Regions from separate parts of the Undibacterium sp. 5I2 genome, predicted to be linked through region 3. Evidence: predicted binding sites of a transcription regulator. Region 3 holds the regulator's gene; each other region holds the start of a gene.
What was found. The regulator HrcA, encoded in region 3, represses chaperone genes, less so after heat shock. The targets are predictions, from matches to a motif close to TTAGCACTCNNNNNNNNNGAGTGCTAA.
Positions count from the first base shown of each region.

Region 1: the regulator HrcA is predicted to act here: its motif matches at 2,587-2,613, upstream of groES (co-chaperone GroES).
Region 2: the regulator HrcA is predicted to act here: its motif matches at 2,144-2,170, upstream of rpoH (RNA polymerase sigma factor RpoH).

Region 1 covers NZ_JASJVS010000024.1:52,348-56,014, reverse strand. The annotation lists gene QN359_RS10410 (diguanylate cyclase) at 1-1,093, opposite strand, end outside; gene QN359_RS10405 (ABC transporter substrate-binding protein) at 1,090-2,262, opposite strand; gene groES (co-chaperone GroES) at 2,674-2,964, shown strand; gene groL (chaperonin GroEL) at 3,014-3,667, shown strand, end outside.
Region 2 covers NZ_JASJVS010000015.1:65,162-68,828, forward strand. The annotation lists gene cyoE (heme o synthase) at 1-455, shown strand, start outside; gene QN359_RS07755 (SCO family protein) at 452-1,033, shown strand; gene rpoH (RNA polymerase sigma factor RpoH) at 1,181-2,071, opposite strand; gene QN359_RS07765 (cell division protein FtsX) at 2,355-3,269, opposite strand; gene QN359_RS07770 (cell division ATP-binding protein FtsE) at 3,319-3,667, opposite strand, start outside.
Region 3 covers NZ_JASJVS010000012.1:27,977-31,643, reverse strand. The annotation lists gene QN359_RS06465 (NAD kinase) at 1-222, opposite strand, end outside; gene QN359_RS06460 (HAD-IA family hydrolase) at 297-983, shown strand; gene hrcA (heat-inducible transcriptional repressor HrcA) at 1,049-2,068, shown strand; gene QN359_RS06450 (response regulator transcription factor) at 2,090-2,473, shown strand; gene fur (ferric iron uptake transcriptional regulator) at 2,497-2,925, opposite strand; gene QN359_RS06440 (outer membrane protein assembly factor BamE) at 3,002-3,559, shown strand; gene dapB (4-hydroxy-tetrahydrodipicolinate reductase) at 3,648-3,667, shown strand, end outside.

The sequences.
Region 1 (3,667 bases), on a different contig from region 3:
GCGGCACGACCAAGGCCTGTTCAACCGCGGCACGCATGCGCTCGGCCACCTCGACGGCGGCGATCAAGCTGGTTTCCGGCAACACAACGACGAATTCTTCCCCGCCATAACGGACTACCCAATCTGAGTCAGAGCGCAAATTATCTTTGATGCAGTTGGCAAAAGAAACCAAGACTTTGTCTCCAACCGCATGGCCATAGCTATCGTTGACGCGTTTGAAAAAATCGATATCACAAAACAGCACTGACAGTTCGCGCACATAGCGCGTCGCACGCTGCATTTCGGTCGGCATACGCTGATTGAACAGCAAGCGGTTGTAACAAGCGGTCAAGCCATCGGTAATCGACAATTTTTCCAACGTAGACATGGCGTTTTCGAGTTGCTCGGTGCGTTGCAACACCAACTGATCTTGCTGCGAAATATGTTTTTGTATGCTCTCTTGCATGGTTCGGAAACCATCGATGACAAGATCAATTTCATTGTAGGCATGGCCGGGCGGCAAATCCAAAGCCAGCGGCGTGGAAATTTGATTGGCTTGTAAATTTTTAACGAAATCGGCCAGTTGCCGCATCGGTCTTTGCAAATCCTGCCGCAATACCGCGACCAAGGCGATCAGGATGAAGATGGCCAGTACCAGCACTTCAATGAATACGACGATGAAATTGCGCAGCAATTCTTCGCGCAAGCGGCTGCGGTCTATCACCAGCTCCAGCACGCCCAAGGCTGCGGTGCCCTCGGTTTGCGCGGGTATGTCAAATTGCAATATTTGCCCGTTGCTGCGCAATTCACGACGCCCACCTTCGAATTGCTGACCGGTAGAGGCACGAATATGTGCGTAAATGATAGGGCTGTTTTTCACCAGCAAGCCGATTTGCTTTTGTATCGCCTGCGGTTCAATATCCCAGATCGCCAATGACAATAAGGGCAGGTGCGTTTGCACGACATCATTGATGGTCATGTCAAAATTCTTTTCAATCGCCCGGTAATTGAGCCAAGCCTGCAGGCTGCTGAAAGCGATGATGGCCAGCATGACCCATTTGAACACACGTCGTATCAATAAGCCGGCTATTGGTTGCAAGGGGGTAATGCTCATTTACGCTCCTTGCCAGCAGACAACAAAGCACGAAAATTGAATGTGTAATCGGTGCTGGCCGGATGCAAGACTCGGCTGAATTTTCGGAAATCCACTCGATCAAAATCAAGGTCGCCAAACAATTGCTTGAAGCGCCGCGCATCGTCGCGACTGAATAAGATCGACATCGAGCGCTCCTGCTCCAAGCCTTCCTGACTGAAATCTTTGCCATTGTGGTAATCGTAAAGCATCACCAAAGCAAATGCGCCGGCGATGAAGTGACCGCCAGCCAAAGCGCTGATGCTGCCACTTTGCAACGCCGTCAAGGCTTCGTCGGAGGTGTTAATGGCGCTGAAGTGGGCATCGACGCCAGGCTTGCCTCCACGCAAACGCCAACTGTTCATCGCCCCGAAGGCCATCAAATCATTGCCAGACCAAATCAAACGCGCTTGCGGATAGCGCTGATACAACCACTGACTTTGCTCTTCAGCTTTGGCGCGCGCCCACTCACCATAGATTTCTTGATCGATCACCACATTTCCGGCTTCGACCACGGCACGACGCATGCCTTCATTGCGTTTGAGCGAAGTGGTAGTCGAGCGGTCACCGGCGATGACTAACAGGTGCAAGCGCCCTTCTGGGTCTTGCCAGTGCTCGGCATTACCACGGGCAATCAAGGCGCGCGCCGTCAGATAACCACTCTCGGCCGTCAGCGGTTCCAAACTGCCTAACCAGCCCGGATACTTAGTACGCGGCAAGCCGATGCGCTGCCGTTCTTGCGGATCGCGAATGCCGCTGAAAGCAAGAAAGGTTTTAATGCCGGCACCGTCGAGAATGCGGATGGCTTCTGCCGCAACGCCATAATCATTCGACAAAATGACATATTCGGGTCGCTGCAGCGGCGTGCGGGCGGCCAATTGCCGCGCCAATTGCACCACTTGTAAATGGTCGCGCTGCGCATACAAGACTTCCAGCCGAATTCCCAGGCTATGGGCGGCAGCGCTCATGCTGTGCGAGGCAGTCAGCCAAAAAATTTCATCAGACTTGCCAGGATTGATAAACGCCACTGTCATCGCTGAGACACAGGCTGGCATTGCCAAGAGCAGGCAAAGTACCAACTGATGCAACAAACGATACCCACCCATCACGACCTCCACTACGCCAGTACGCGCTACGTTGCGACTGAGCATTACTATTTAAAAATACGCACACGCTCATTTTGTACGTTTTCACAAGGAAATGTAGCTTCGTGACAAAAAATCACAAATTCAACGGGAAAATCGATCAAATAGATTAATTTTTTAATGTTTTTTCACTGTCCGATTGCGAAAAATGCTTGGTAAATTCCTTACTAGCCGTTAATAAGCGGCAGGTAGGCAGAGCAAAACCCTGCCGCTGCATTGAATAACGGATGTTTTCCTTAAGATTCTTCGCAGCATAACTCACTGTTTTTAAAAGAAAAATTGATTTAGTTGATTTTTGTTGCTTGAAATGCTTGCAGGTCGCCCATATAATTAGCACTCGACGGGAGAGAGTGCTAACAGCTTTTCCCCGGCTACTATTTCATTCCCTATTAATTACTCGCAAATTAAGGAGCTTGTATGAACCTTCGTCCCCTGTATGATCGTTTGATCGTCAAACGTCTGGATCAAGAAACAAAAACTGCATCCGGTATCGTTCTGCCTGACGCTGCTGCTGAAAAGCCAGATCAAGGTGAAGTATTGGCTGTTGGTACAGGCAAACAACTCGAAAACGGTACTTTGCGCGCCCTGGAAGTCAAAGTCGGCGATCGCGTATTGTTTGGTAAATATTCCGGTCAAGCTGTCAAAATTGACGGCAATGAAGTCTTGGTTATGCGCGAAGAAGACATCTTCGCCATCGTGCAGAAGTAATTCCGCACCCTTGTAACTGATCGTATTCCCTTATTTCGGAGAAAATAACATGGCAGCTAAGCAAGTAATATTTGGCGATGAAGCACGTGCAAAAATCGTCAATGGCGTCAATATCCTCGCCAATGCAGTAAAAGTCACTTTGGGCCCTAAAGGTCGCAACGTGGTGTTGGAACGCTCGTTCGGCGCGCCGACAGTGACTAAAGATGGTGTTTCTGTTGCTAAAGAAATCGAACTCAAATGCAAGCTCGAAAACATGGGCGCACAGTTGGTTAAAGAAGTTGCTTCGCGCACTTCCGACAACGCTGGTGACGGCACAACAACCGCAACTGTACTGGCACAAGCCATCGTTCGCGAAGGCTTCAAATACGTTGCCGCCGGTTTCAATCCAACCGATCTGAAACGCGGTATCGACAAAGCTGTCGTCGCCATCGTTGCTGAAGTTAAAGCACTGTCGCGTCCAACTACCACCAACAAAGAAATCGCTCAAGTCGGTTCGATCTCGGCCAATTCCGATCAAAACATCGGCGACATCATCGCCCGTGCGATGGACAAAGTCGGTAAAGAAGGCGTGATCACTGTTGAAGATGGCAAATCGCTCGACAATGAACTCGACATCGTTGAAGGTATGCAGTTCGACCGCGGCTACTTGTCGCCATACTTCATCAACAATCCGGAAAAACAATCAGTGATTCTGGAAAATCCT
Region 2 (3,667 bases), on a different contig from region 3:
TCGTCATCGGCGGCTTGTCCGGCGCGATGCCGCCGGCCTTGGGGTGGGCGGCCGTCGCCAATGATGTACCGATGCAAGCTTGGTTGTTGGTACTGATTATTTTCGTCTGGACGCCGCCGCATTTTTGGGCCTTGGCGATGTACCGCCGCGATGACTATGTGCGCTCGGGCTTGCCGATGTTACCGGTCACGCATGGCCCGGAACTGACGCGTTTACATATCTGGCTCTACACGATCGCCTTGTTTGCCACTACCATGTTGCCGTATGCGGTGCACATGAGCGGTCTGATTTATCTGGTCAGCGCCGTCGTACTCGGCTTGATTTTTCTGGCCTATGCCTGGCAAATGTATCAACATTACAGCGACGTGCTGGCACGCAAAACCTTTGCGTTTTCTATCATTTATTTATCCTTACTGTTCGCCGCCTTGCTGGTCGACCACTACATCAAACTATGACACTCTGGAAAAAACTCTGCGCCGCTCTGTTGCTGTGCGCCTTGGCCGCTTGCGATAAGCCAGCCGAAAAATTCACCAACACCGATTTGACCGGACTCGATTATGCGCGCGACTTCGCGCTGACCGATCATCACGGCAAGGCGCGCACCTTGGCCGATTTCAAAGGTAAAGTGGTGGTGATGTTTTTCGGTTATACCCAATGCCCCGATGTCTGTCCCACCACGATGGTCGAGATGGCCGATGTGATGAAGCAGCTCGGCCCACAAGCCGAGCAAGTTCAGGTGATTTTCGTCACCATCGATCCGGCGCGGGATACCCAGGCCTTGTTAGCCGAATACGTACCGAACTTTGATGCGCGCTTTCTCGGCATGTACGGTGATGCAGCAGCCACCGCCAAAGTGGCCAAGGACTTCAAAGTGTATTATCAAAAAGTCGATGGCAATACACCGAGCAGTTACACCATGGACCATACGGCCGGCAGTTATGTGTTTGATAAAGAAGGGCATATCCGCCTGTTCTTACGGCATGGGCAGGGTACGGCACCGGTGGTGCATGATTTGAAGTTGTTGCTGAAGTAAGCTACGCGGTGTTGACGGCGTCTGCTGAAAACACCTGACTCTGCGTCGTGCCCCCGCGTGCTCATGCCTCGTTATTCAAGCGCAGGCGGGAAAGACAAAAAAAGCACTCCGAGGAGTGCTTTTTTATATTTCTACCGCCATGCGGCTTCAGGTAAAACTGGCCAGTGCCGTTTTCATTTTCTTCAGTGCCGCACTTTCAATTTGGCGTATGCGTTCGGCTGATACGCCGTATTCACTGGCCAGTTCATGCAGGGTCGAGCCGGAACCGTCATCATTCTTGAGCCAGCGCGATTCGATGATATGGCGTGAACGAGCATCGAGTTTGCTCAAGGCAGTTTCCAAGCCTTCGCTTTGCAGCCGGTCGTACTGGCGCGTTTCGATCACGCGGGTCGGTTCTTCTGACTCGGTTTTCAAGTAAGCGATAGGAGCGAATTTTTCATCGTCGTCATCAGTCGGCGCGTCGAGCGCAATATCGTGACCGGACAAACGCATTTCCATTTCGATGACTTCTTCGCGTTTGACGTCCAGTGTCTTGGCCAAGGCATCGATTTGCTTTGGCGTCATCGCTTCCAAACCGACTTTATGGCTGCGCAAATTGAAAAACAATTTACGTTGTGCCTTAGTTGTGGCGACTTTTACCAAACGCCAGTTTTTGAGTATGTACTCATGCATTTCCGCTTTGATCCAATGCATGGCATACGAGACCAGACGCACGCCTTGGTCGGGATCAAAACGCTTGACGGCTTTCATCAGGCCGATGTTACCTTCTTGTATTAAATCTGCATGTGGCAAGCCATAGCCGAGATAACCGCGCGCGATCGAAACGACCAAGCGCAGGTGGGACATCACCAGTTGTTGTGCCGCAGCTAAATCGTTTTCTGCGCGCAAACGGGTGGCGAAATTGATTTCTTCTTCATGCGTGAGCATGGGCAGGCGGTTGACAGCGGAGATGTAGGCATCAATATTTCCGAGCGTACCACTGAAACCCAAGGCCAGCGCGGTGCTGTCGGTTGCCGGAATAAGTTGTGTCGAAGTCATTGCTATGTTTCCTTCTCATTGCTGCTGGTCAGCATCAAAAATAATACCTTACCAGCGGAGTAAGTTCTTATATTAGCACTCTCTGCCCAAGACTGCCAATCAGCTCAAAATTGTGATGATTAGACTACTATCAGAGTGCTGGGATGTTGGCACCGATCGGTACTGCCGAAAACTGCTGCAGTGTGGCAAATCGGATAGTTGTAGTCCAAAAATCAGGAATTCAACTGTTTGGAGCAGAATAAGCGTAAAAAGTTGCAATATTTTTTAATAACACTGAATTATATTAAGCGGCGCGCGCTAATTGCCGGCGTACTGACAGGTAGGCACCGGCCAAGCCGAGCACCATGCTGCAGGCCAGCAAGCCCAGACTGGGCCACAGTGGCAGCGGTGTCAGGCGAAATTCGGAGGCATACAGTTTGGCAAAGACGGCGATGGCTTGGTTAAGTGGTTGCAAGGAGGCAGCGATGATCGCCAAGGCCAACAAACCGGCTAATAAGCCCAGCAAGGCACCAGTGTAATAGTAAGGACGGTGGATGAAGCTGTTGGTCGCGCCGAGCAGACGGGTAATGGTAATTTCTGCTTGGTGAGAAATCACTTGCAGTCTGGTGGCATTGAACACCACGACCACGACGACCAGCGCGAGCGTGCCAGCCAAAAACATCAGGGCAATTTGTAAAATTTGCACCAAGGCTGCCAAGCGCTTGACCCAGTCGGTATCAATCTGTACTTGATCGACATCGGGCAAGGCTTGCAATTGTCCGACCAAGGCGCTCAGTTGTTCGGCGTGCGCATTCGATAAAGATAAAATATAGGCATCCGGTAAGGGGTTGCCACCCAAGGTAGCCAGCACTTCCGCCAAGCTCGAGGAATCTTGCATGGTCGCTAATGCTTTTTCTTTTGGAACGAAACGCAGTTGGCTCTCGAGGCCATTTTCTTTGAGCAAACGTTTGATCGGTATCGACAAGGCCGTGGAGCTGGCGCGTGGCGTGTCCGGTGTGACAAAGATACTGATTTCCGGTTCTATCGCCAGTTGCGAAGAAATCGGGCGGATGTTGTCGATCAGGGTCAGACCGGCGATCGGCAAGGCCAGCGCAATGGCCACGACCAAAACATTAAAGCAAAAATTGCCTGTGCCGGCGCGCAAATGGGCGAAGGCACTTTTCAAGGCAAACAGATGTTCACGAAACCAGATTGTCATCAGTATTCTCCTGCGCGCAGCGCTGGTAATTCAGGGGACGGTGTGGCCATCAGGCGGCCACCGACTGCCAGTGATCGGTAACTGTGCCGTGGCTCAAATAAATCACGCGGCTGGCTTGTTCTAAAAATTGCTCGTCATGACTGGAAATGAGGCAAGTCACACCGGCGCTTTGGAAGGCTTTGAGTGCTGCGATCACTTGATTGGCATTGTCGCGGTCGAGAAAAGCGGTCGGTTCATCGGCCAAGATGATTTTCGGCCGGTTGACGATGGCGCGGGCAATCGCGGCTCTTTGCTGTTCGCCGCCCGAGAGTGCCAAGGGAAAGGCGGCGGCTTTGTCGATCAGGCCGACTTTTTCGAGCGCGGCACGGGCGCGTGCTTGCGCTTGGCTGGCGGGCGCA
Region 3 (3,667 bases):
GCCGTCACCACCGACGACGATGGCGGCGTCACAGCTCTTGCCGATGTCGGCTACCGAGCGTGCCGTCAGGCCGACCAGCTCAGGATAACGCGCAGTTTCGGTTTCGAGCACCACGTGGTGACCGGCTGCTTGCAAAAAATGCGCGAGTTCGCCGACCGAGGCGGCGATGCCTGCAGCATTGTATTTTCCAACCAGTGCGATGGTTTTAGCCGGTGCAGTCATAGAGAAAGAGTGGTGACATGATGAGCCAGATTAGACCATAATTAGCGCAATAATGAACGAACTGAGTGGCCTCTGTGAAAATTAAAGCTGTATTGCTCGATCTCGATGACACCTTGTGGCCGGTACGGCCGCTGCTGTTGCACGCCGAAGCGGCCTTGTATGAGTGGATGCAAGTCCATGTGCCAAGCGTGGCGGCGGCTTATAGCATCGAAGCGCTGCGCGCCAGGCGACAAGGCTTGATCGCCAGCGATCCACGTTTTCGCTATGATTTATGGGCCTTGCGCCATACCGTATTGAGCCAAGTTTTTGTCGAACATGGTGAAGTGGCGGCCAAGGCCGACTCGGCGATGGCAGTATTTGCGCACGCGCGCAATCAGGTCAGCTTGTATGCTGACGTCGAGCCGGGGCTCACGCAATTGGCCCGGCACGTCCAGCTCGGCACTATTTCCAATGGCTTTGCCGATCTGCGGGCGATCGGTTTGGCGCGGCATTTTCAAGTTTCCTTGGCCGCGCATCAGTTCGGTTGCGCCAAACCCGATGCACGGATTTTCCATGCTGCCTGTGCCGCGCTGGCCCTGGCACCAGCCGAAGTGTTGTATGTTGGTGATGATTTGCTACTCGACGTTGAGGGCGCGCAGCGTGCCGGATTGCCGGCGGCTTGGATGAACCGCAGCGGCATCGTGTCTCAAGAGCGGGCCCATCCGCAGATTCGCCCCGAGCTGGAATGCCGTGATTTATATGACTTACTCCAATTATTCTGATCTTTGCCGCAAATCTTACGCAGTTTCCTGTGTTCAGAGTGCGTGCGCTCGCATAGAATGAAAACATGCAACTTGATATTCGCGCTCAGACCCTCTTGAAAGCCCTCGTGGAACGCTACATCGCTGATGGTCAGCCTGTAGGTTCACGCGCTTTGTCAAAAATTTCCGGACTCGAATTGTCGCCGGCGACCATTCGCAATGTCATGGCCGATCTCGAAGAGATGGGCTTTGTCGCCAGCCCCCATACCTCGGCCGGGCGGGTGCCGACGCCGCGCGGTTATCGCATGTTCGTCGATGAATTATTGACAGTGCAAGAAATCGACGAGGTCGGTTTGGAATCGCGCCTGCAACCGGGCTTGTTGACGCAACCGCCGCAAAAAATTATCGCCAATGCGGCGCAAATTTTATCGTCTTTGTCGCATTTTGCCGGCGTGGTCATGACACCGCGCGTGGCTTCGGTGTTTCAGCAAGTCGAGTTTTTACGTTTATCAGAAAAACGCATCTTGCTCGTCGTTGTGGCACCGGCCGGGGAAGTGCATAATCGGCTGCTGTTGACCGATACCGATTACACGCCGACGCAGTTGGTGCATGCGGCCAATTACCTGAACCAAAATTTCGGTGGCCTCAGTTTTGAGGATGCGCGTTACCGGATTAATAAAGAATTGCGTCAAATACAGACTGATATGTCGCGTCTGATGCAAGCGGCCGTCGAAGCCGGCAGCGATGCCTTGGCAGAGCAGGGCGATGAAGTGGTGATTTCCGGCGAGCGCAATTTGCTCAATGTTGAAGATTGGTCATCGAACATGCATTCGCTGCGCAAGCTGTTTGATATGTTTGAACAAAAAAGCAGTTTGATGCAATTACTCGATGTCTCAGGCAAGGCTACCGGGGTACAGATTTTCATCGGTGGCGATTCGCAACTGGTCCCTTTGGAAGAAATGAGCATCGTGACCGCACCTTATGATGTCAATGGCAAAATTGTCGGTACCTTGGGCGTCATCGGACCGACGCGCATGGCCTATGAACGCGTGATTCCGATCGTTGATATTACGGCAAAATTGCTCTCAAATGCATTGAGCCAGTAGAGCGTTACAAGGGGAAGCAGAATGTTGAATAAAAATGTGTCGATCTTGCTGATCGATGACAATGATATTACCCGCGAAGTGTTGCGGGTGGTGTTGCGCAGCGAGGGCTACAATGTGGTCGGCGAAGCCACCGACGGCGGGACAGGGCTGGATATGGCGCTGAAATTGCGGCCGCATATCATTTTGCTCGACGTCGTCATGCCGAAAGTCAGCGGTCTGGAGATTTTACCGAAATTAAAAGATATGTTGCCCGAGTCGCGGGTGCTGATGGTGACCGCCAGTCACGACCAAGAAACCATAAGTGAAGCCGTTAAAGCCGGCATTCATGGTTTGATACTCAAACCGTTCAATGCGCAAAAAATCATTGACACGGTTGCCGGCGTGGTGAGTAAGCTGGAAAATTAAAGCAGCAAGCTTGCAAGCAGGACTCAGCCCTTGTGTTCGCACTTTTCTTTAGTGCAATTTCCATAGATCGCCAAGGCATGATCGGCGATGCGAAAACCACGTTCTGCGGCGATGTCATGCTGGCGCTGCTCAATTTGGGCGTCAAAAAATTCTTCCACGCGACCGCAATCGAGGCAAACCAGGTGGTCATGGTGTGAGCCTTCATTCAATTCAAAAATGGCTTTGCCGGTTTCGAAATGATTTCTGTGCAGCAAGCCTGCCTGCTCGAATTGGGTCAGTACGCGGTAGACTGTTGCCAGCCCGACATCCATATTCTCATTGAGCAATATTTTGTAGACATCTTCGGCAGTCAGGTGCCTGACCTTGCTACTTTGGAAGATTTCCAGGATTTTCAGGCGGGGTAAAGTGGCTTTAAGGCCGCTGGCTTTGAGATTCGGCGTGCTGTTTGTCATGTTTTCGGTCAAAAGAGGGCTATCTGCTTTATGATATCGGGTTTCAGGGCATGTTGCTCGATTACTGAGGCTACCTATGCGATTGTTGTTTTCAGAAACTATTCAAGCCCAAGCTGGCCGTTTGGTCGGTTTGACGTTGATCTTGAGCATGACTGCCTGTGCTTCCAGTGTGCCGTTGGCTGCTGCGCCGGCGACTGCTACCCCGGTCGAAGCCAGCGCGGCCGGCACGCAAGTGACGGCACCAACCGGTGTGAAAAAGTTCCTCGGCTATATTTCACCATACCGCGTCACTGTGCAACAAGGGAATTTTGTTTCGGAAGAAATGATGTCCCAGATCAAGGAAGGCATGACGCGCGAGCAAGTGCGTTTCGTGCTCGGCAGCGCATTGTTGACCGATATGTTCCATGAAGACCGCTGGGATTATATATTCCGCTTGACCAAACCCAAGGGTGAGCAGGTGCTCAGTCGCGTGACGATTTATTTCAAGAATAATACCGTGGCCAAGTTTGAAGGCGGTGATTTGCCGACCGAGAAAGAATATCTGGCGCGTATTACCGAATCGGCGCTCGGCATCGATAAAGTTGAATCGATTGTCGATATCGACGGTACACCGAAGAAAAAAGAGCGTAAATAATACCTGTGTCGTGACAGGATGCCGAGAGCCGGATTGCATCTGGCTCTCGGGCTTAACCATGAAGTAAGTATGAAGTAAGAGAAAACGTATGACAGGATTAAAAATAGC